Regions from separate parts of the Exiguobacterium sp. s149 genome, predicted to be linked through region 2. Evidence: predicted binding sites of a transcription regulator. Region 2 holds the regulator's gene; the other holds the start of a gene.
The links. Region 2 encodes LexA, which represses DNA repair genes until DNA is damaged. Its sites were predicted from a motif close to CGAACATATGTTCG; they were not measured.

Region 1: the regulator LexA is predicted to act here: its motif matches at 1,799-1,812, upstream of KNP81_RS08310 (YolD-like family protein).

What each region holds. Positions count from the first base shown of each region.
Region 1 is NZ_JACSLZ010000005.1:19,413-31,333, forward strand. Features, by position in the region: gene KNP81_RS08295 (hypothetical protein) at 1-253, opposite strand, end outside; gene KNP81_RS08300 (hypothetical protein) at 412-618, opposite strand; gene KNP81_RS08305 (JAB domain-containing protein) at 1,010-1,465, opposite strand; gene KNP81_RS08310 (YolD-like family protein) at 1,836-2,177, shown strand; gene KNP81_RS08315 (IS30 family transposase) at 2,378-3,337, opposite strand; gene KNP81_RS08320 (GNAT family N-acetyltransferase) at 3,605-4,147, opposite strand; gene KNP81_RS08325 (hypothetical protein) at 4,228-4,623, opposite strand; gene KNP81_RS08330 (transporter substrate-binding domain-containing protein) at 4,957-5,805, shown strand; gene KNP81_RS08335 (amino acid ABC transporter permease) at 5,812-6,507, shown strand; gene KNP81_RS08340 (hypothetical protein) at 6,618-6,791, shown strand; gene KNP81_RS08345 (AAA family ATPase) at 6,901-7,809, shown strand; gene KNP81_RS08350 (DUF58 domain-containing protein) at 7,811-8,839, shown strand; gene KNP81_RS08355 (hypothetical protein) at 8,836-9,813, shown strand; gene cls (cardiolipin synthase) at 9,863-11,329, opposite strand; gene KNP81_RS08365 (LysM peptidoglycan-binding and 3D domain-containing protein) at 11,451-11,921, opposite strand, start outside.
Region 2 is NZ_JACSLZ010000010.1:75,612-87,532, reverse strand. Features, by position in the region: gene hflX (GTPase HflX) at 1-961, shown strand, start outside; gene KNP81_RS12790 (methionine gamma-lyase family protein) at 969-2,264, shown strand; gene KNP81_RS12785 (MerR family transcriptional regulator) at 2,358-2,756, shown strand; gene glnA (type I glutamate--ammonia ligase) at 2,803-4,143, shown strand; gene KNP81_RS12775 (DNA alkylation repair protein) at 4,312-5,415, shown strand; gene KNP81_RS12770 (metal-binding protein) at 5,507-5,947, opposite strand; gene lexA (transcriptional repressor LexA) at 5,947-6,567, opposite strand; gene KNP81_RS12760 (hypothetical protein) at 6,773-7,009, shown strand; gene KNP81_RS12755 (YneB family resolvase-like protein) at 7,082-7,726, shown strand; gene KNP81_RS12750 (DUF896 domain-containing protein) at 7,787-8,020, shown strand; gene tkt (transketolase) at 8,219-10,210, shown strand; gene KNP81_RS12740 (YneF family protein) at 10,334-10,564, shown strand; gene KNP81_RS12735 (ABC transporter transmembrane domain-containing protein) at 10,694-11,921, shown strand, end outside.

The sequences.
Region 1 (11,921 bases), on a different contig from region 2:
CGTCTCCCTTCCCCACCACCCATGTCCCATATAGATATACGATCTTAATCGGACGCTCTTCTGCATCCAGATAGATCACCACCCGGAAGTAAGGCGAGTTCCGTCCGTCATCAAACCGGACGACCTTCTCGACGCAATGTTCCTTGTCGACAACACGCATCCACTCGGGATGTTCCATCAGTTCCGAGAACACGGTCCGGACGAACGGATCCAATCCATCGAACGCATAGTCATCAAGTATCCGCTCGTCCATCACGTCTCCCCCCTTCTGGTCCTCTCTAAAACGATTCCCCGTCCAGAGCCAGTTCAGTCCTTGTTCATGAACCTACAGAAATGAAGACTTTAAAAAATGTATACATGTATACGCGTATACAAATCTACATGTATACATGTATACAAATATTTTTGTTCTTATGTACGACGATTCCGTCGAATCATATTGGTATTGAAAAAGACGGTGAGGTGGGTCAAGCGTTCTCCTTCCTTCACATCACAAAGAAGATCCATGCTCACAAGTTTTAAGTCGTCAAAATCTTCTTGGAGCCGGTCCGGAAGGCGTCGAAGCAATACCTCCGTCATCTCGTCCATCGTCTGTTGATCTAGTTGGTAGCTGTCCATCTGAATCATCCTCTCCTGTTGATAGCCTCATGATACCTCGCATCCACGCAATCAACATCTCGGCTTATTTCACGTAAGCCCTGGTGTTGTTTCAAACAAGCCCTAGGGCTTGTTTAGAAATCATGGTCATTTTCAATAAACAAACTATGTTGTCACTTCTACCATTTCATCAAACAATCTTCTTATGAGACAGACCAAAACAACGTCCAATTTTCACACACGAACCATCTCGTTTTCGTTATACGAAAACGGACCTTTTCCCGGATCCCGCCCCACGGATCCAGGCGAGAGCAACGCGAGTCGCCCATCCCGTCAAAGAAAAACGTACGTTTTTCGTCCTTGCCCTTCCCGGACGGACCGGGACCGGTCCCCCGGCCCCACTCCATTCCGTTCAACCCATGTAACCTCGCTGTTTCATGCTGACGTACGACTCGTCCGCTCCGAGGATGAGATGGTCGAGCACCGGGATGCCGATGAGGTCCCCCGCCTCATGTAACCGTTCGGAGACGAGGATGTCCTCCCGGCTCGGCGTCGGGTCCCCGCTCGGGTGCTGATGACAGACGATGAGGCACGAGGCGTTGTTCAAGATGGCGCATTTGAAGACCTCCCGTGGGTGGACGACACTCGAGTTGACGCTCCCGACGTGTGCCCGGTGGACGCCGATGACCCGGTTCTTTGTGTTGAGCATGATGACGAGGAACACTTCACGGTCGTCGTCCCCGATGAACGAGGAACCGATTTGTCGGGCACTGTCCGGTGATTGGATGATGGCGTGCTCGAGAGCGACCATCTCCTCGCGAATCTCTTGTTTGATACGAATGACCTCGATGATGGATGTAAGTTCCATGATGGTTTGTCCCCTTTCGGATAAGCCGAGCTCAGAACGAACACCGTTGTGCGTCCTGTTGACGGGAACGAAGCGAGCGTCGGGAGACGGTGCAAGGGCGACCGCAGGGAGAGCCTCAAAAAAATGCGTAGAGCAAACGGAGGGACAGGCTTCCGGAGCCAACGAGCGAAAAGCCTCGCTTTGAGCCTAAAGCGAAGGAAGACGGCCTGAGGGCGCGTCATTTTTTTGACGTCCCTTGCACCGAAGACCAGCGAGCTAGAGTACGGAAACAGGACGCACGGATTACCAATCACGAAAAAGGCTGTTCAAACGGGACAAATCGGGTATAAAATAAGAACAAACGTTCGTTTTATTGAGAGGGGTAATTATTATGACGATGTATCGCGATCGGGGCGAATTGAAATGGATCCCATTCCTCATGCCCGAGCACAAGGCGCTACTGACGAAATACTATAAAGAGATTCAAAAAATTGAGATGCCAGATATCGATGAACAGGTCCTATCGGTCTATGAGAATGTGCTGAACGACGCGATCTTCAGCGGAGATTTGGTAGAGGTAAAATATGTGGAGAAGCGGGAGATGAAACGATTCAGAGGATTCGTGCACCGGACGAACTACATGGAGCGGACCGTCGAGCTGGCCAATCAAAGGGAAGGGATCATCCATGTGCCGTTCGAGGCAATCATTCACGTCGAACAATCGATAGACTAACGCCCTGGCGGTTGTTCGAAGTCTGCGTCACGAAACGTAGTGTCGTTCCTCGACTTTTTCAGAAATAAAAAGGGCGGATAAATATAGTTTTTTCGCATCTAAACTAGACTGCTATAATAAAAAAGAAGACTTTGACTTTTATAAATACCATCTTTTTATAAATAACGAAAGAATCTAAAACATATTGGAGGTTCCGTTTGTCAATTTAAGCTAGACAGATCGACTCCATTCAGGTGACTCAAAAATGCCTCCAACGGTGTGCGGTAATTCAGTGACTTTCTTGGGATGTTATTCCGCTTGTCGGCCACCGACGAAATGAATGTTTGATCCACCTGGTTGAAGTCCATTTCCTTTGCCAAGCCGTCTTTCCGCAGGAGCCCGTTGGAGTTTTCATTCAAGGCGCGCTGAGAAGGCGTGCCGGGATCCGCAAAGTAAATCGAGACGTCGTGCCGGTTGCACAACGGTTTCCAATTGGAGAATTCCTTGCCGCAATCAAACGTGATGGATTTGAACAGATTTCTCGGGACCCCTTGGAACCACTGGTTCAACGCAGTTTCAATATCGCAAGCCTTGCGTCCTGCAGGCTTCAGGGCGATGATGACTTTCGTCAGCCGTTCGACCAGCGTGATCACCGCACTTTTGTGGCGGGCACCCACAATGGTGTCGCCTTCGATATGCCCGAACTCTTTTTTGAACGACGGGTTGTCGGCTTCCCGTTCGGAAATATGGCGTTTGAACGCCTGTTTTCCCCGGCGTTCCTGGTGTCCATTGGGTTTCCGTTTTCCTTTCATCGGCAGCGTGGCGGCGTCAAAGACCTGATTTTTGAACATGCGATAGATGGTGCGCGCGGAACAATCGATGGCCGTTTCTGCCCGGCCGACAATGACATCCGGCGTCCAGCCCTGCGCCACCTTGTCTTGAACATAGGCCACTTGTTTCTTCGGCAGGACAATCTTCCGCCGGCCGCAGCGTTTCTTATTTTTCTTGTATTGCGTGTAGAAGTCGAGCGCTGTATGTCCTGATTTCAGGAAATTGATGACGTTGTAGATTGGCTGCCTGGAACGGTTCATCAACTTAGCAATGATCGCTACAGGTATATTTTGGCGGTGGTAGGATTCTATCATCACCAGTTCATCCGTGGTAAGATGGGTGTAGGTCATTCGTGATCACTCCTATGTTTTTCTTTGGTCGGAAAATACATTGTGAGTGTACCACGAATGGCTTTTTCAATTGTCTAGCTTAATTTTACAATCGGCTATTAATGAATGAATGATTAATTTTTGAAAACTTTTTTGTGTTAATTGAATTTAAGTAGAAAAGAGAAGAAGCTTTTGGGCTTCCTCTCTTCCGATAATATATGTTATGTTAACTAGAAGAAAAACAGAGAAAATCGATGTCAGATGTGACATCTCTCCTCTCGAAAAAAATCAGAAAATCTTGTACCAATACAACGTCATGTCGATGTTCGGATTGCCGGTGTGTTTGAGAGTATCGACACCGCCGAGCGCGAACCCTTCTTTCGCATAAAATCGACACGCGATCACGTTATCGTTCTGCGCTTCGAGTGACAATCCAAGCAACGACTGTTTTTTTGCCCACGTCTCTGCAACTTGCATCAGCAAATGCCCAAGCCCGCTGTTGCGATAGCTGCCACGGATCGCGATGTTCTCGATATAAGCAAAACGGTTCCAGTCTTTCACCACACGGATTTGTCCAATACATGTCGTCTCGTCGAATGCCAAGAATACTTGTTTGTCCTCACTGTTGATGTATTCATGCCAGTCTAGTGAATCGTCCGGGAAGCTCGTCTCATGGGCTTTCTCATATAACTGTTCCTCATACATCCAAACCCCGTCACAAAAGCTCGGGATGATTTTCCCGATGACTGGAAACGCATTATTGGCTTCGTTTACGACGCTGATGGAATACTCATCTAACGCTTTGATCGAGATGTTCGGTTCTTCTTCCATTGCATCTTTCTCCCTTCATATGTAATGACCGCTCCATCCCAAAACCAAATGGTCTCACCAGACTAGCCATACAGTGACCGTCATAAAATCAGAGTCGGTGGATTTGTCGACAACACTTCAATTACATCGTATGATGTCAAGAAAACGTAATGCTGAATATTATAAACCGCTTCGTAAATGTTTGTTGATTCTTCAGCTAGCCATTTTAAATAGCTGGAATCGGTCACTTGAAAGAGTGTCCAATTGCTAAAAAAATCAGTGTCATAATGTTTGTATAAATGTTCTAGCGTTCTAATAAGCGTTCCTTCGTCTGTATGTCGATACGACAGCACTAGTCCGTCAAACAAGAATGTATACGTGTTCTCATGCGTATCCATAAACACGAGTCTTAATCCGTCTTTATCATCAATTAGAGCCTGCAGATATAGTTTGGCCGGTATCTCTGGATTGACTGTCCATCTCTCCCATTTTTCCATTTGCCCCCCGCTCTCCTCATTTTAATATGTTACGAATAAGCCTTTACTATCTATCATACATGAATTATTAAAATTCACATGCGTCGGAGTCGGCTGATCAACACGATGATATTTTTACTTAAACCGTATTGTTCAAACCGACATCCATTGATCTGTTTCATCATAATTACTAAACTGTGTCATTCGATTGAATCCTTCATTCATCAACATGTTAGCGCTTTATGGATTTATGTTTCAAAAATAACTTTAACGCTGTTCATCCGCTCTTAGGAGTTGCCTGTAAGCGGATGTCATGCTATTTTTAGACAGATGATAACTTAAGGAGGAACTTGAATGAAACGTATGACTAAAGGTTTGGCATCATCCCTATTACTGGCTGTCCCGCTCGCGGCGTGTGGTGATTCTAGCACCGATCAGGCCGAAACTTCGCGCTGGGACGAAATCAAAAAAGACGGTACGCTCACGGTCGGTACGGCCGGTACGCTCTATCCGGCCTCGTTCCGTGAAGAAGATAGCGATACATTGACTGGGTTTGACGTCGAGCTCATGAAAGAGATCGGGAAACGCCTTGACCTCGAGGTCCAATTCAAAGAGATGGCGTTCGACAACATGTTGACTAGCGTTCAAAACGGACAAGTTGACGTCGCCGCAAACGATATCTCGGTCACAGACGACCGTAAAGAGAAGTTCGCCTTCTCGACGCCATACAAGTACACGTACGGGACGGCCATCGTTCGCAAGAGCGACCTGTCTGGCATCGAGTCACTTGAGGACTTGAAAGGCAAAAAGGCCGCCGGAGAAGCGACAACCGTCTTCATGGACGTAGCACGTCAATACGGGGCGGAGGAAGTCATCTATGACAACGCCACGAACGACCAGTACCTCCGTGACGTCTCGACAGGACGGACCGACGTCATCTTGAACGACTACTATCTCCAGACGCTCGCCCTCGCCTTCTTCCCGGAGTTCGACATCACGATCCACCCGGATATCGCCTATAACCCACAGGAAGTTGCGTTCTTGATGGATAAGGAGAATACAGAGCTTCAAGAGAACATCGACCGCGTCCTTACGGAGATGCTTGAAGACGGCACGGTGAAAGAGTTGTCGGAAACGTTCTATAACGGTGCCGACGTCTCGGTCGAACCGGACGTCGACGCGACCATCGTCGAATTGGACTAAGCGCTCATGTTCGAAGGTGTGAAATGGGAAGCGATTTTTGACGTCGACTTGGCTGTGCGCTCATTCCCTTATCTGCTAGGCGGCTTGCCGAACACGCTTTGGATCTCATTTGTCAGCATGTTCTTCGGCTTGTTGCTCGGTCTCGTGCTCGCCCTTGGGAAACTGTCACCGTCCCGGTTGCTTCGGTTCCCATCGACGTTCTATATCTCGTTCATGCGGGGTGTACCGATTTTGATTATCCTGTTCATCTTATACTCAGGGTTTCCATTCATCGGCATCGAGTTCGCAGCGCTGACGGCGGCAATCATCGGGTTTAGTCTGAACTCGGCGGCCTATATCGCGGAAATCGTCCGGGCTGCGATCCGTGCCGTTGATCCGGGACAGGTCGAGGCGGCCCGCTCGCTCGGGATGAACAAGTGGCTGACGCTAAAAGGGGTCATCTTGCCGCAGGCGACTCGGATTGCCCTCCCCCCGCTTTCGAACGTGTTCCTCGATTTGATTAAAGCGAGTTCGCTCGCCGCCATGATCACCGTTCCGGAAATTTTCAACAAGGCGAAAATCGTCGGGGGCCGGGAATTCGATTATATGACCGTCTACTTGGTCGTCGCCTTGATTTATTGGGGCATCTGTACATTCATGTCGTTCTTCCAGGACTGGTTGGAGCGGCATTTTGAACGCTATTTGGATACACCGAAACGATGACTGACTTGCCTCATACAGGCAGGTCAGTTTTTTTGTCGGGCAGTTATTGCGGAAGTGACATGATATAGTCAACCTATTCCATATTGAGATTCAAAGGAGAGACATCGCCTATGTTCTCAAAGTTATTATTCGGATCATCCGTCCTCATCACACTTACGTATATTTTGTTCGATGGGCCGGCCTGGGTCAGTGCCTTGAATCCATTCACGAGTATGATCGTCTTGTATTACTTGATTTTCGAGTTCCCGAGCCGTAAGAAAACGAAAACGTCTTCTTCGGATTGAACATGGTAACCTACATATTTGGCAGCACCGTTCTTTAGCGTTCCATCTCAGTCCGCGAGTGTGCTATGATTTTTATAAATATTCAGAAAATAGACGGGGGACTTACATTATGGTGCAACAATGGACGACACATTTAAACGATCAAGTGATTGGGCAGTCGAAGGCGATTAAGCTGTCGACGATCGCCCTTCTCTCCGGGGGCCACGTTCTGCTCGAGGACCGGCCTGGGACCGGCAAGACGACTCTCGCGCGAAGCTTGGCGACGTCGGTCTCGGCCGCGTTCCAACGCGTGCAATGTACACCGGACACGCTACCGAGTGACATCTTAGGGATGGAGCTGTTCAATCCTACGACGGGCACGTTCGAGCGCCGGCCTGGACCGATTTTCACGTCAATCTTACTCGTCGATGAGATTAACCGGACGACACCACGGACGCAGTCGGCCCTATTGGAGGCGATGCAGGAGCGACAAGTGACGCTCGGTGAGGTGTCGCTTCGTCTACCGGACCCGTTCTTCGTCATCGCGACGCAAAACCCGTTCGATGGGCAAGGGACGTTCCCGTTGCCACAGGCTCAACTCGACCGCTTCTTGTTCAAACTGTCGCTCGCCCCGTTGTCTCGGGAGTCGGAACGCAGGTTGCTTCGGAACGAGCATTTGAGTGCGGCTCCTTTCACGTTGCAACAGACCGAACTTGCCGAAATGCAGCAAGCCGTCCGTGACGTCTTGTTCCACGAGGCGATGGAGGATTATCTCCTCGATTTCGTAGAGGCGCTTCGTCATCACCGGGATATTGAGGTCGGACCGAGCCCGCGGGCGACGCTCGCCTACACGATGGCGGCTCGGGCGCATGCCTATATGGACGGACGGGATTACGTATCACCGGAAGACATCCGCGCGCTCGCTTTGCCGATTCTCGGGCACCGCATCGTCTTGACGGTCGAGGCGTCGCTCAAGACGAAGCCGTCCAAATTGATCAAGTCTGTTTTGGAGACCATCCCGGTCCCGTCAGAGGTGTGATATGCAACTCGTCAGCCCTCGCTACCTCGAGTCCGGGTATATGTGGCTCTTGTTCGTCGTCGGGGTGTTCACCGCCCTATACGGCAACGTCTTCTTCGCGAGTGTGATTATCGGCTTTAGCCTGTATGCGCTCATCATGCCGGAGCTGTTGTTCCGGCTCGCTGAATACGTACATGTCGAAGTGACCGACGAGCTGAAGCTGTTCCCGAACGATGAAGAGACGTATACAATCAAATTGGTTTCAACTGCTCCTGTCCCGCTCGGTGTCGTCCGTCTGTCAGGATATCTCCATCCTACCGTCGAGTCAGAGGAACACGCCTTCTGGCGCCAAGAGAACTATGTCGGACGTGAGGCGGCCGTCGCCTATACGCTCCCGCTCAAGGCAATTCGACGTGGCCCGATCCGCATGGAGGCAATCGGTATGGAGATTCGTGACCCGCTCCGTATGTTCTCACTCTATAAGGAAGACCCGCTCGACCGCATCGGTTATGTCTTCCCTGAATTCCTGCCTTATCCGATCCCGAAGCGGCCACCGACGTTACCAGGGGAAGAGATGGTCCGACATAGCGCCTACCGTGACCCGGAGACGTTCCAGTCGGTGGCGCCATATCACGGCCAGCCGATGCGGCAACTTTATTGGTCGGCCTATGCGAAGACCGGCGAACTGCTCGCCCGTACCGAGCAACCCGTCCAAGCGAACGAATATGTCGTCGTGCTCGACTTGCTGACGAAAGACGGACGCGCCCTTACCCATCAGATGGAGCGGTTGATCTCGCAGGCGGCAGCGCTATGTCGCGACTTCGAAAAAGAGAACGCAAGCTACGGGCTGATTGTTCCGACATTGACGAAGGAAGGGATCACTTATGATCTCGCCCCGGGGAGCGGTGAGACGCACTTCCGCAAGGTCATGACGACGCTCGCCTGTCTATCGGAGCGTGATTTCCCGCTCGCCCGGTCGCTGTTCGAACGGAAAGTCGCCAAATACGGCGGCAGCCAATCGATTTTACGGCTCGGAGGTGACGGCCGATGAGACTACTTTGGTGGGTATTCGCCGCTTTCTATGTCGGTCATGCGTTTCCGCTCGTCTTTCTCTTGACGCTCCGCTTGCCGCGCAACTGGCAACTCGGTGTCCAGACGGCACTCAGCATCGCCGCCCTTTGGTTTTCTTATGAGATGAGCGTGACGTTGCTCTTGTTCACGTACGTCCATGCCTTTATCCGGACGCTCGACTGGACGGACCGTTACGCGATCGCCAGCGTGCTCTTCTTGATCGTCGATTGGTTGTTCCCGCCGGCGTCGCAGCCGCTCGCGATGATCGTCTTCCCGTTCTTGTTCTTGTTTTGGCAGCGGAGCCTATATTACCGCCGTGACTATAAACGGATGCTGTCGACACTCGTCGTCGCCATCGCGATCGGTCTCGGACTGGCCGTGGTCATCAGGACAATCAAAGAGTTATTGTTCGGTAACCTCGTCGCCTGGATTCGTCCAATCTTCGTGTGGATCGGGGGTTGGTTCGATGGGTTCAACTTGGATCCGACCGACCGCGTCAACCGGATTCTCGTGCCGGACAATCCGAACATCGATGCTGAGACGATTTCGAATGAGACGTTGCTCGAATCGGCGACGAATCAATCGCTGTTCTTGATTTTGGCTTTTCTCGTCCTTTTGGTCGGGTTGGTCGCCTTGTTCATCTATTTGCAACGCCGTAAAGAGATTCAAGAGGATGTCACGGTACCGAAGCAGCGTCATCAGGCAACGGATACCGGGCGTCGCGTCACACGGGCCCCACGGCACGTCCGCTTGCTCGATGCCGGGCGTCGGCTCGAACAGGCCCATCCTCGCCAACGTGAAGAGACGGTCATGGAATGGTTCGAACGCATCGGATTCAGCGAAGGAAGTCGCTTCGCCGTCTGGCTCGAGGCCGCCGAGTACGGGGAGAAAGAAGCCCCGGTACCCATCGTCGAGGCGTTCGAACGACATGTCACCCAGACGCTTAAAAAATAAGAGACCAGTCAGTTCGCCGGGCACTCCCGGACGGTCTGACTGGTCTTTTTTAAAGAATTGGGCTGAGCAAGCGTGACACGCTCTCTTTGAAACGGATCCATTTCGTTCGTGTCTCATAACGCTCAATCGTTAACCTGTCGGCACATGCGAGGTCTCGATTGAATGCATCGATGACAGACTGGGCAACGACTTCGTCATAGACGAGCGCTGAGATCTCGAAATTGAGACGGAAACTACGCGCGTCGATGTTCGTCGTGCCGATCGAGGCGACCTCGCCATCGATGACGAGCGTCTTCGCATGGAGGAACCCACCTTCATACGTATATACTTCGGCACCGTAGCGGACGAGCTCGGCCGCATTCGTATACGTCGCCCAATAGACAAACATGTGATCCGGCTTGTTCGGAATCATCAGGCGGATTTTCGTCCCAGACATGAGCGCGTTACGGCAGGCGTCAAGGAAGCTAGCGTCAGGGATGAAATATGGGGTCTGGATGTAAATCGTCTCTTTCGCCTCGGTGATCATCTTGACGAGCATATTTTTCAAGTGCTCGGTCGACGAGTTCGGGCCAGATGTGACGATTTGTACCGGTGACCGGGACGTCTCGAGTAGAGAAGTCGGCCAAAGGAAGTCCTCTTTCTCGGCCCGGTGTTTCGTCGGTACGGCACGGTTCCAATCGAGGAGGAAACGCTCGAGCAATTCACGAACCGCCTCCCCTCTCATCCGCAGATGCACATCGCGCCAATAGCCAAACTGACGGTTCGTCCCGAGGTATTCATTCCCGACATTGAAACCGCCGATATAGCCGACTTCCCTATCAATGATACATAGCTTTCGGTGATTCCGGTTGTTGACGCGGAAGTTGATACCGAGGCGTGACGGGAAGAACGACTTCACCTCGCCGCCGTGCGCGAGGAGCTGTTTGAAATGGGAACGTCGCAATCCCCGTGAGCCGACGGCGTCATAGAGCAGACGTACTTTGACGCCTTCCTTGGCCCGGCGCGTGAGTGCCTCGATGAGCGCTTGGCCGAGCGAGTCATTTTGAATGATATAGTACTGGATGTTGATTTCCTGCGTCGCCATCTCGATGTCATGGAATAACGCCTCGAACTTCTGCTCGCCATCATGGATGACCTGAATCGCATTATGATACGTCACGAGCGCATTTGTGGAGGATAAGTTCAAGCGGGCGAGCCTTCGATATTTTGACAAGAGCGGGTCATGAGCGAACAGCCCCTCATGTGCATCAAGCTCGGTCAATTGGTCGTCGACGTGTTTGGCGTACTCGTGACGACGTTCCTCGTCGACTTGATAAAAGTTGTTCGATTTGATTAACCGTCCGAAGAAGATGTAGATGAAAAAACCGAGCAGTGGGATGAAAAACAGTACGAGCAACCAAGCCCATGTCGAACCAATGTCACGCCGCTCGAAAAAGATGATGGTGACGGCGAACGTGACGTTCAAGACAATCAGCACGATACCGAGAATACTGATGATGATTTCAGTTGGGACCATCTCGACGCCTCCTTTATCCTCTAGTTTACCCGATGATGGGCAAAACGAAATGCTCGTTTACAGATACCGCGTCTACAACACAAAAAAACACCGCGCTTGCGGTGTTTTTGGGGTAAATCGATTAGTTTAAGATTGTGATTTGAACTGATTTACGACCGAAGTTGAGCGCTTGCTCTTGTGTCGGCATCAAGAGGTCAATCTTGTTACCTTTGATGGCGCCGCCAGTATCTCCAGCAATTGCTTCGCCGTAGCCTTCAACATAAACTTTAGAGCCGAGTGGGATGACTGAAGGGTCAACCGCGATGACTTTTTGGTTCGGGTTCGAGCGGACGTCGATTCCTGTTGCCGTGATTCCTGAGCATCCTGCACAGTATGGCGTGTAAGCCGTTGCTTCCACAGTCATCGTCTTACCTGAAGCCGGAGCTTGGGTTTGCGTTGTCGACGTAGACTGTTTCGTCACTGGTGCAGATGTTGATGCTTTTGGTTTAGCGGCTGGTGCACTGTTTGCAACCGATGCTGCGTTGGCACCTTTTACAGAGAATTGTTGACCAGGGAAAATGAGATCTGATTTAAGACCGTTCCATGTCATCAA
Region 2 (11,921 bases):
CGACCCGGACGAGATGAAACTGATTGACCGGACGCAATTGATTCTAGATATCTTTGCCGGACGGGCTCAATCGAAAGAAGGAAAGCTCCAAGTCGAGCTCGCCCAAATGAACTACCTGCTCCCGCGCTTAATCGGACAAGGCACACAGCTGTCACGTCTCGGTGGCGGGATCGGGACACGGGGACCGGGTGAGACGAAACTCGAGTCCGACCGCCGGCACATCAAGCGCCGCATCGACGAGATTAAGAAAAATCTCGAAGGCACCGTCGCGCACCGTGACCGTTACCGCGAACGTCGGAAAGAGAACCGTGTGTTCCAAGTCGCGCTCGTCGGCTACACGAACGCCGGCAAGTCAACGATTTTCAATCGTTTAACCGACGCCGATACGTACGAACAGGACGAATTGTTCGCGACGCTCGATCCGCTCACGCGTGAACTTGAACTCCCGCGCGGCGGAAAAGTGCTCATCACGGATACGGTCGGATTTATTCGCGACTTGCCGACGAAACTCGTCGCCGCGTTCCGCTCGACGCTCGAGGAAGTGCTCGGGGCTGATCTCGTCTTGCACGTCATCGACGCGTCGAACCCGCATTACATGAACCAAATCGACACGACGAATTCGGTATTGTCGGAACTCGGCGCGAGTGAGTTGCCGCAGCTCGAGGTATACAATAAGAAAGACCGGTTGACCGAGGACTTCGTCGGCGGACCGCTCGTCATCTCGGCGCTCGACTCGAACGATATCGAGACGCTCATCGGCGCGATCGAAGATAAGATTGCGGATGTGTTGACGAAAGTACACGTCATCTTGCCGGTCCGCTCGTTCGAGCATTACCATCCGGCCAAAGATTCGATGTATCGTCTCGAGGAGAAGTTCCTCGATGACGGTTCGGTCGAACTTGTCGGTTATATGAGAGAAGACACGCGTCTTTATGCGACGCTGAAACAATTTGAGGTGTGAAACAATGATGTGGCAAGAAAAGATTGCGTACTATGATGAATTGGCCCCGTTCGTGACCGAGGCGGAAGCGCGGGTAAAACCATATTTTGAAACGATTGAGGCGACGGCGGAGTTTAACCAATACCGCGTCCTCGAGTCGTTCAAAAAGCATAAAGTGTCGGATTTCCATTTCAATCCGACGACCGGGTACGGCTACGACGATATCGGGCGCGACACGCTCGAATCGATTTATGCCGACGTGTTCGGGGCGGACCTCGCCCTGTGCCGCCCGCAAATCATTTCGGGGACGCACGCCATCGGGATCGCCTTGTTCGGCGTGTTGTTGCCAGGGGATGAACTGCTCTATATCACCGGCAAGCCGTACGATACGCTCGAAGAGATCGTTGGGATTCGGGGCGACGGCCGTGGCTCGCTCAAAGAGCTCGGTGTCGGCTACGACACGGTCGAGTTGAAAGATGACAAAATCGATGTCGAGACCGTCATCGCACGGATTCGCCCTGAGACGAAGCTCGTCGGCATCCAACGCTCGAAAGGATACGCCAATCGCCGCAGCATCCCGGTCCAAGAGATCGGGGAAGCGATTGCGACAATCAAAGCGGCGCACCCGCACGTCTTCGTCTTCGTCGACAACTGCTACGGTGAGTTCGTCGAGACGATTGAACCGACCCATGTCGGGGCCGACCTCATGGCCGGCTCGCTCATCAAGAACCCGGGTGGTGGCTTGGCGAAGACGGGCGGCTATATCGCCGGGACGAAAGAGCTCGTCGAACGTTGCTCGTTCCGCATGACGACGCCGGGCATCGGTAGCGAGGCCGGTCCGTCGCTCTATTCGCTCCAAGAGATGTATCAAGGATTTTATATGGCGCCGCACACGGTCGCCCAAGCGTTGAAAGGGGCGCGCTTGACGGCGAGCCTGCTCGGATTGCTTGGGTTCGAGACCGACCCGCACTATACGACGCCACGGACCGACCTGATTCAATCGGTGACGTTCCGCGATCGCGACAAGATGATCGCGTTCTGTCAGAGCATCCAGATGGCGTCACCGGTCAATGCGCATGCATTGCCGGTACCGGCCTATATGCCGGGGTATGAGGATGATGTTATCATGGCGGCCGGGACGTTCATTCAAGGCTCGTCGATTGAACTGTCGGCCGATGGACCGCTCCGTGCCCCTTACACGGCCTACGTGCAAGGCGGCTTGACGTACGCCCACGTCAAGGTCGCACTCATGCTCGCCTTGAGCCAATTACGGACGAAAGAGCTCGTCACATTTGACCGTGACAATATCTCACAGAAGTTGTAACCGAAATGTCATGTTAACTTTCTTAACATCTATTGACAGGTAAGTTGTCATGTATTATTCTCACAGTGTGAGACAGAAAAGGAGGGGTAAGAGATGGCCGATCAATTTCGTCGCTCCAACCCGTTGTTTCCGATTGGAATCGTTCAAGATTTGACACAGCTGACAGGTAGGCAGATTCGGTACTATGAAGAACAGGGTCTAATTTCGCCTAGTCGGACGGAATCGAAACGACGGCTCTATTCCTTTAATGATGTCGAACGTCTACTCACGATCAAGGATTTTATCGACCAAGGCTTCAACTTGGCGGCGATTCGTCATATGCTCGACAACACGGACGCCAAAGATGCGGAATCACCAAAGGCGCCGGTCGATGAAGCACCGAAGATCTCTGAACAAGAGTTACACAAATTATTGAAAACACAGCTTCAAGAAGCTGGCCGTTTCAATAAGACGTCGCTCATTCAAGGTGAGCTGTCACGTTTTTATCGATGACGCCAGTACACTAACCATTACACAATGTGAGAGGGGACATTTCACCATGGCCAGAAAAACGTTCACGAAAGAAGACATCAAACGCATCGCACAAGAAGAGGACGTACGCTTTATTCGTCTTCAATTCACGGATATCCTCGGTACGATCAAAAACGTCGAGGTTCCGATCAGCCAATTGGACAAAGCACTTGATAACAAGATGATGTTCGATGGCTCTTCAATCGAAGGGTTCGTACGCATCGAGGAATCAGACATGAACCTCTATCCAGACCTTGACACATGGGTTGTCTTCCCGTGGACAGACGGCAGCGGTAAAGTCGCTCGCTTGATTTGTGATATTTATACTCCGGACGGAAAACCGTTCAGCGGTGACCCGCGCGGCAATTTGAAGCGTAACCTCGAGCGCATGCAGAAGCTCGGTTTCACAGCATTCAACGTCGGACCAGAGCCTGAGTTCTTCCTCTTCAAGAAAGACTTGAACGGCCAACCGACACTCGAACTTAACGACCAAGGCGGTTACTTCGACTTGGCACCGGTCGACCTCGGCGAGAACTGCCGTAAAGAGATCGTCATCGAGCTCGAAAACATGGGCTTCGAAATCGAAGCATCACACCACGAAGTCGCACCAGGTCAGCACGAGATCGACTTCAAATACGCAGATGCGGTCACGACGGCTGATAACATCCAAACGTTCAAACTCGTCGTCAAGACGATTGCAGCGAAATATGGTCTTCACGCGACGTTCATGCCGAAGCCACTCTTCGGTGTCAACGGTTCAGGGATGCACGCCAACATGTCGCTCTTCAAAGGTGACACGAACGTCTTCTACGATCCGAACGGCGAAATGGAACTCTCTGACACGGCTCGCGCCTTCACGGCAGGGATTCTCGAGCATGCCCGTGCATTCACGGCTGTTTGTAACCCGACTGTCAACTCGTACAAGCGTCTCGTTCCTGGTTATGAAGCACCTTGCTACGTAGCATGGAGCGCGCGCAACCGTTCACCACTCGTTCGTGTACCAGCGGCCCGTGGTCTCTCGACTCGAATCGAAGTACGTTCGGTCGACCCGGCAGCAAACCCGTACCTCGCTTTGGCCACACTATTGGCTGCAGGTCTCGATGGAATTGAGAAAGATATGACAGCACCGAAGCCAATCGACAGCAACATCTACGTCATGGACAAGCCAGAACGTGTTGCTAACGGGATTGACGATCTTCCGGCTACGCTCTTCGACGCGCTCGAAGTACTCCGTACTGACAAAGTCGTCATGGAATCGCTTGGCGAGCATATCGGTGAGCACTTCCTCGAGTTGAAAGAAATCGAGTGGGATATGTTCCGCACCCAAGTGACGGAGTGGGAACGCGATCAGTACATGACGCTCTACTAAGTCGACTAATAAAGGATATCCCCTTTAAAAACCAGAGCTCTGAATGAGTCTTCGCAAGAAGTGCTCATTCAGAGCTCTTTTTGTGTCATTCATTCTAATTAATCAATATAATGAAAAGCGGTTATTGAAAATATGAGCGTAATCGAAGCAGATAGAGGGGGCCAAGCAATGGCAACGCCATTAAAAGACGTGTATGATGAGGGGTTTTTATTAGAATTTGGGCGGCGGATTCAATCCGTGTACCCATCGTTTGATATACAAGCATTTGTCGCATCAATCGTTGATGAGTCATGGGAAGCGTTAGCACTCAAAGCGCGGACTCGCCGTATCTCGACAAAGCTCGGCCAGTTTTTACCTGAAGATTACGAGTCAGCTTTGGACGTATTGGTTAACATTGCAGACGATTGTATCGGTTTTCCATATTTATTCTTTCCCGACTTCGTAGAAGTGTATGGACAGGCGGAAGAACATTGGGAACGCTCGATGTCAGCACTTGAACTCTTCACGCAGAAATCGTCTTCCGAATTCGCAATCAGAGCTTTTCTGCTTCGTGATTCGACGCGAGTGATGGATCGCATGATGGCATGGGCCAAGCATCCGAATGAGCATGTGCGGAGATTGGCAAGTGAAGGCTGTCGTCCTCGTCTTCCGTGGGCGGAGTCATTACCGATGTTCAGAGAAAATCCGGCTCCCGTGTTGGCAGTTTTAGAGTTATTAAAAGAAGACCCATCATTATATGTAAGGAAAAGTGTCGCCAACAATCTCAACGATATCTCGAAAGATCACCCGGAAGCCGTGCTCGAAGTCTCGCGTCGATGGCAAGGCGAACATCCCCATACCGACTGGGTCATCAGACACGCGTGCCGAACGTTAATTAAATCCGCACACCCGGACGCGTTAACATTGTTTGGTTATACGCAAGAAACGGATTTGACCGTCAACTCATCGATTACTATACATCCGAATGTGCTCAGCATAGGTGAGGCGTGCGAGATTCAATACGATGTGTCGATTCGTCCAGGCGATGCTGCATATATTCGGGTCGAATACGCCATCGACTTTATAAAAGCGAATGGGAAAGCGAGTCGTAAGGCGTTTCTTTTTACGAATAAAACCGTCGCTGGGGGAGCAAAACTTGCAGCGAGCAGAGTCCACAACTGGTCAGACTTGACGACGCGTCGACATTATCCGGGTGCGCATCGAATCGTCCTGTTGGTAAATGGACGAGAAGTTGCCGAAACTCGACTCGTGTTGCATAAACGAGACGACTGATAAATGTTTTAGAGACAATCGACGGTTCGAAAAAGGGCAACCCAGTCTAATAGACGGGTTGCCCTTTTGGGTGTATGGCATAAGCATTTGCTTAAAACGCACGTTTGAAGAACGTGGACGCATAGTCGAGCGTCGTATGTAGCGTCGTCGCGAAAGCGAGTCCGAAGAAGCATGCTGCCCCGTTCAGGTCGAGCCACGATCTGACAGCTTCCTCATACGGCGTGACCGTGAGCACGAGCGTGAGCGGGAAACCGAGATAGATGACCCGGATCAGATCGCTCAAGAGCGGAAAATGCGAGAATAACGACCGATGGGGCATAATCTTCACATAAGGGAGCCAAAAGCCCCGAAGCGGTCCCCATCGATAATAGGCGTCCGACTTTAAGTCAAGGTCCGGGGAGAGCCAGAACGTCCCGATTAGGGCGCCAAGCAGGAACACGGTCGGAACATCGATGTCAATAAAAGGCGTGGCAATCGCAAGAGCACCGATTGCCACGAGATTCGTACGGGTATGTGTCTTGCCACTAGCCATTAGTGAATCGTGCGGTATACACCGATGACCTTCCCTAAAATCGACACGTTATCGAAATACATCGCTTCGAGCTCGTCGTTCTCCGGCTGGAGGCGAACTTTCGAAGCTTCTTTATAAATCCGCTTCACGGTCGCTTCACCTTCATCCGTCATGGCGACGACAATCTCTCCATTGTCGGCCGTGTTCTGTTGACGGACGAGGACACGGTCCCCATCCAAGATCCCCGCGTTAATCATAGAGTCCCCTGAGACAGAGAGCATGTAGACGTTGTCGGAACCGACGACGTGGGCCGGGAGCGGGAAGTGCTCTTCCACGTTCTCGATCGCCGTGATCGGCGTACCGGCCGTGACTTTCCCGATGACCGGCACGTACATGACGGCATCATGGTCTTCCACGACTGACATCTCTTCATCTAAAATCTCGATGGCACGTGGCTTCGTCTTGTCACGTCGAATCAATCCACGCTTCTCTAGACGGTCCAAGTGGCCGTGGACGGTCGAGCTCGATGCGAGTCCGACTGCCTCTCCGATTTCACGAACGGAAGGTGGATACCCTTTCGCCCGGACCTCGGCTTTTATAAAATCAAGAATCTGTTGTTGTCTTGCTGACATTTTTTTCAATGGATTTCACCTCGATTATGTCGAATAACCTGCGAACGCATCCTATTCTTTATGGGTTTAGTTTAACACAAGAACACATGAGCGCACAAACATTCGTTCGTTTTTTTCTACTTGACCGAACAGAAGTTCTTGTTTTATGATGAGAACAGATAAACGAACAGACGTTCTCGAGAACGTGTATTCTTATTCCCAGGAGGTAATCGTTATGAGAGACACAATCAATGGAATCATTTTAGTCGGCATGTTGGCACTTGGAATGTTCGCGTTTTATATGGTCGGGGAGATGCGCCACGACGTCGATGTCGTCGCGACCGAACCGGTGATCGAGCATAGCGTCGAAGAAGAAGTCGCCTTGACGGAGGCCGAGTCGCTCGAGGCACAGCTTCTCGCCGAACGCGCTGAGAAAGAAGACGACAAGACGACGTGGTTCGCCGCCGAATAATCTTTTCTGATTGCGAACAGCCCCCGAACCTGTGTATCGTAGAGGGCGAATGGAAAGAAAGGAAGTGACGGGATGCGAGTCGTCATTTATTGTCGCGTGTCGACGAACAAGTCCACGCAAGAGACGTCACTCGGTCGCCAAGCGGACGAACTGACGCGGATGGCGAAACGTCTTGACGCCGAAATCGTCGATGTGATCAGTGAGCAAGAGAGTGGGTATGAGGTCAATCGGACGGGGTTGCTCGATTTGTTGGAGCACGTCTCGACGTCTAATCTCGATGCCGTGCTCGTCAGCGATGACAGCCGCCTCGGACGAGGGAACGCGAAAATCGCCATCTTGCATACGCTCATGAAACATAACGTCCGCTTGTTGACGATGCAATCGTCCGATGAATACGTTTTCTCGGATGCCGAGAAGATGGTGCTTGAAATCGTCAGTGTCGTCGAGGAGTACCAGCGTAAAATCCATAATGCGAAAATCTCACGCGGCATGCGTCGGGCGGTCGCGAACGGGTTCAACCCGCACCGCAACATCCAACATCACGATCAAGGCGGTCGGAGCCGAATCGAAGTCCCGATCGAAGAGATCGTCCAACTGCGCGAGCGCGGACTGACGTTCGCTGAAATTGCCGCCACGCTACGTGGTTTTGGCTATGAGGTGTCGAAAGCGACCGTGAACCGTCGTTATTTGGAGCACGTATCAGTGCCAGAAACTTGAATCCTGCTCGCTGATTTTGTACAGTAGAAGAACAAATTCAGTAGAGAGGGGGCGAGCCTGATGCTAGCACCTGAACAGTTGGAGCGAATCAATTTTCTCGCCAACAAAGCCAAGACAGATGGACTGTCATCAGAAGAGATGGACGAGCAGCAAGCGCTGCGCCAACAATATTTGCAAGCGTTCCGCCAATCATTCAAATCACAAATGATGGGGATGAAGGTCGTCGATCCGGACGGGAACGATGTAACGCCTGAAAAATTGAAAGACGAGCAGAAACGACATCGCTCGGAGTGACCACGAATGCACATCCTATTTCATATAGGGTGTGCATGTTTGTTATACGCGAACGGGGATCAGGGGGACTTATTGGACTGATTTTGGACGAAAGGAAGTAAACGATTCCATTCAATGTGTTATACTAATTAATTAGTTGTGACACACGAATGAGTATGCTAAAATATGACGGGTAGAAACTTTGTAACAACAGAGAGGATGAAATTAGTGGAAACAACTACTAAAGAATTATTAGCGATTAACTCGATTCGGACGCTCTCAATTGATGCGGTCCAAAAAGCGAACTCTGGTCACCCGGGGATGCCGATGGGTGCGGCTCCGATGGCGTTCACACTTTGGACGGATAAGATGCGTCACAACCCGAAAAACCCGAACTGGTTCAACCGCGATCGGTTCGTTCTTTCAGCGGGACACGGTTCGATGCTCTTGTACTCGCTTCTTCACTTATCTGGTTACGACCTTTCACTCGACGACCTCAAATCGTTCCGTCAAATGAATTCGAAGACGCCTGGACACCCAGAGTACCGTCACACGCCTGGTGTCGACGCGACGACTGGACCGCTTGGCCAAGGGATTGCCATGGCAGTCGGTATGGCGATGGCTGAAAAGCATTTGGAAGCGACTTACAACCGTGATGAGTTTAAAGTGGTTGACCACTTCACATACGGGATTTGCGGAGACGGTGACTTGATGGAAGGCGTGTCGGCAGAAGCTGCCTCGCTCGCTGGTCACTTGAAACTCGGAAAGCTCGTCGTCCTTTATGATTCAAACGACATCTCACTCGATGGCGACCTTCACAAGTCGTTCTCAGAAAGTGTCGAAGATCGTTTCAACGCTTACGGCTGGCAAGTGATTCGCGTTGAAGATGGCACGGACATCGATACAATCGCGAAAGCAATCGACGAAGCGAAAGCGGAAACGTCGAAACCGACCCTCATCGAAGTGAAGACGGTTATCGGCTTCGGTTCACCGAACAAGTCAGGCAAATCGGCATCACACGGTGCACCACTCGGCGAAGCTGAAATCGAGCTCACGAAGCAGTTCTATAAGTGGGAAGGCGAAAACTTCTACGTACCGACCGAAGTCTACGACTTGTTCAATGAGAAAGTCGTTGAGCCAGGTGCCAAAGCGGAAGCGGACTGGAACGAACTCGTCGCGGCTTACAAGTCGTCACACCCTGAACTCGGTGCCCAGTTCGAGCGTGCAGTGAACAACGAGCTCCCAGAAGGTTGGGACAGCGAGTTGCCGACGTTCGAAATCGGTTCGAAGAAAGCAACACGTCAAACGAGCGGTGAAGTACTGAACGCAATCGCTAAAGCGGTGCCGACACTCTTCGGTGGTTCGGCTGACCTCGCAGGCTCGAACAACACGATGATTAAAGGTGCTGCAGACTTCGATGAAGATCCAGCAGGCCGCAACATCTGGTTCGGCGTCCGTGAATTCGCAATGGCAGCTGCCGTCAACGGTATGGCACTCCACGGTGGTGTCCTTCCTTACGGCGCGACATTCTTCGTCTTCTCAGACTATTTGCGTCCAGCGGTACGACTCGCGGCCCTCATGGGAATCCCATCGACGTTCGTCTTGACACACGATTCAATCGCGGTCGGCGAAGACGGCCCGACACACGAACCGGTCGAGCACTTGATGAGCTTCCGTGCGATGCCAAACTTGTCTGTTCTCCGTCCGGCTGACGGAAAAGAGACGATTGCGGCTTGGAAGCAAGCAATCACGACGAAATCATCACCGTCACTTCTCGTCTTGACGCGTCAAGCGTTGCCAGAACTCGAAGGCACGTCGATTGAAGAAGCGGCTAAAGGTGGCTACGTCGTCGCCGGTAACTCGAACGAGGCGGACGTCCTCCTTCTCGGTACAGGTTCTGAAGTACACGTCCTCGTCGAAGCTCGCGAAGCACTCGCGGCTGACGGCGTGAACGCGGCTGTCGTCTCGATGCCTTCGTGGGAATTGTTCGAAGCACAGTCAGCAGAATACAAAGAGTCGGTCCTTCCTTCGTCAATCACGAAGCGTGTCTCGCTTGAAGCGGGTGCGACACTCGGCTGGTACAAATACGTCGGATTCGGCGGTAAAGTACTAGGAATCGACAAGTTCGGTGCCTCTGCCCCTGGGGATCTCCTCATGAAAGAATATGGCATGTCGGTCGACAACGTCGTCGCTGCTGTCAAATCACTTTAATCGCTTACTATCAGTGGTGGCCCGGAGTTTTGGGTCACCACTTTTTTTACAGACGACTAGCGAATTAGCGTAATATAGTGTATAGTAAAAAACGATGTTTCATATGGTAGAGGAGGTTAAGCCTTGAGTACATTATTCTGGATTCTTCTGATCGTGGCAGCACTAATCGGGGGTATTGCGATCGGTTTCTTTATCGCTCGTAAATACATGATGAACTACCTCGAACAGAACCCACCGATCAACGAAGATATGATTCGTACATTGATGATGCAAATGGGTCAAAAGCCGTCACAGAAGAAAGTCAACCAAGTGATGCGCGCCATGAACGTTCAAATGAAGAACGAAAAGAAATAAACCGGATCGACCGAAGCACTTTGCGCCCGCAAAGTGCTTTTTGTATCCATTTTTTGTTAGACAATCGAACAAACTTTCGCTAATCTAAAAGAATAGTCTGAATTCAAGACAACATAGGGGGTGTTTCAGATTCGTGTATTCAAACAATTAGCTTGGTTCTTCAAGCTCGAATGGCGGACGTATGCGCTCGGTATCGTCCTACTCATGTTCGTTGCGGCGCTCGAACTCGTGCCGCCACGCATCATCGGCCGAATCGTCGATGAGATCAACCGAGAATCGCTCGAAACAGATTTATTGTGGATGTTGCTCGGCGGGCTCGCGGCCGTCGGCATCGGAAACTATGTGGCCCGCTTCTTCTGGCGGTACTTTATCTTTGGGGCTTCGATTCGGCTCGGTCGGATGTTGCGGAGTCAGCTCTATCGCCATTTCACCGATTTAGATCAACGCTTTTATAAGAAGTCGCGGGTCGGGGATTTGATGGCCCATGCGACGAACGATGTCCAAGCCGTCTCGACGACGGCGGGTGCGGGGATTTTGACACTCGTCGACAGCATTACTATGGGGACGTTCGTCATCATCACGATGGTGACGACGATTAGTTGGAAGTTGACGGTCGTAGCGCTGTTGCCGCTGCCGATCATGGTCGCGTTAACGACACGATACGGGAAACTATTACATAATCGGTTCGGGGTCGCTCAGGCGGCATTCTCCGAACTGAATGATAAAGTCCAAGAGAGCGTCAGCGGTGTCCGGGTATTGAAATCGGCCGGGGAAGTCGGCCGCGACGTCGACTCGTTCGAGAAGTTATCCGACGAAGTCATGGCGAAGAACGTCCGCGTCGCCAAAATCGATGCCCTATACGACCCGACCATCTTCGGAATCGTCGGCCTCTCATATATCTTATCGATTGGCTATGGGGCCTATTTGATTGAACAAGGCGAGCTGACAATCGGTCAAATCGTCAGTTTCACGGCGTATCTCAGTTTGCTCACTTGGCCGATGCTCGCGTTCGGCTGGCTGTTCAATATCGTCGAACGCGGTCGTGCGTCTTATGACCGAATCGAGCGAATGCTCGCCGTCAAACCTGAGATTCAAGATGACCCGATGGCGGCGGCGAAACTTGCCCATTCGGAGATTGAGGCGGACATTCATGTCTTCCGCTATGATGAGACGCCTGTCCTGCAGGACGTCACGTTCCGAATCGAACGCGGCCGCACGCTCGGTATCGTCGGGCGGACCGGTTCCGGTAAAACGACAATCGTTCGATTGTTGACGCGGGAGTATGACGTCCATGACGGCACGATTAAAATCGGGGGCATCAATATCCGACAGGTGAAAAAGTCACTCCTGCTCGACA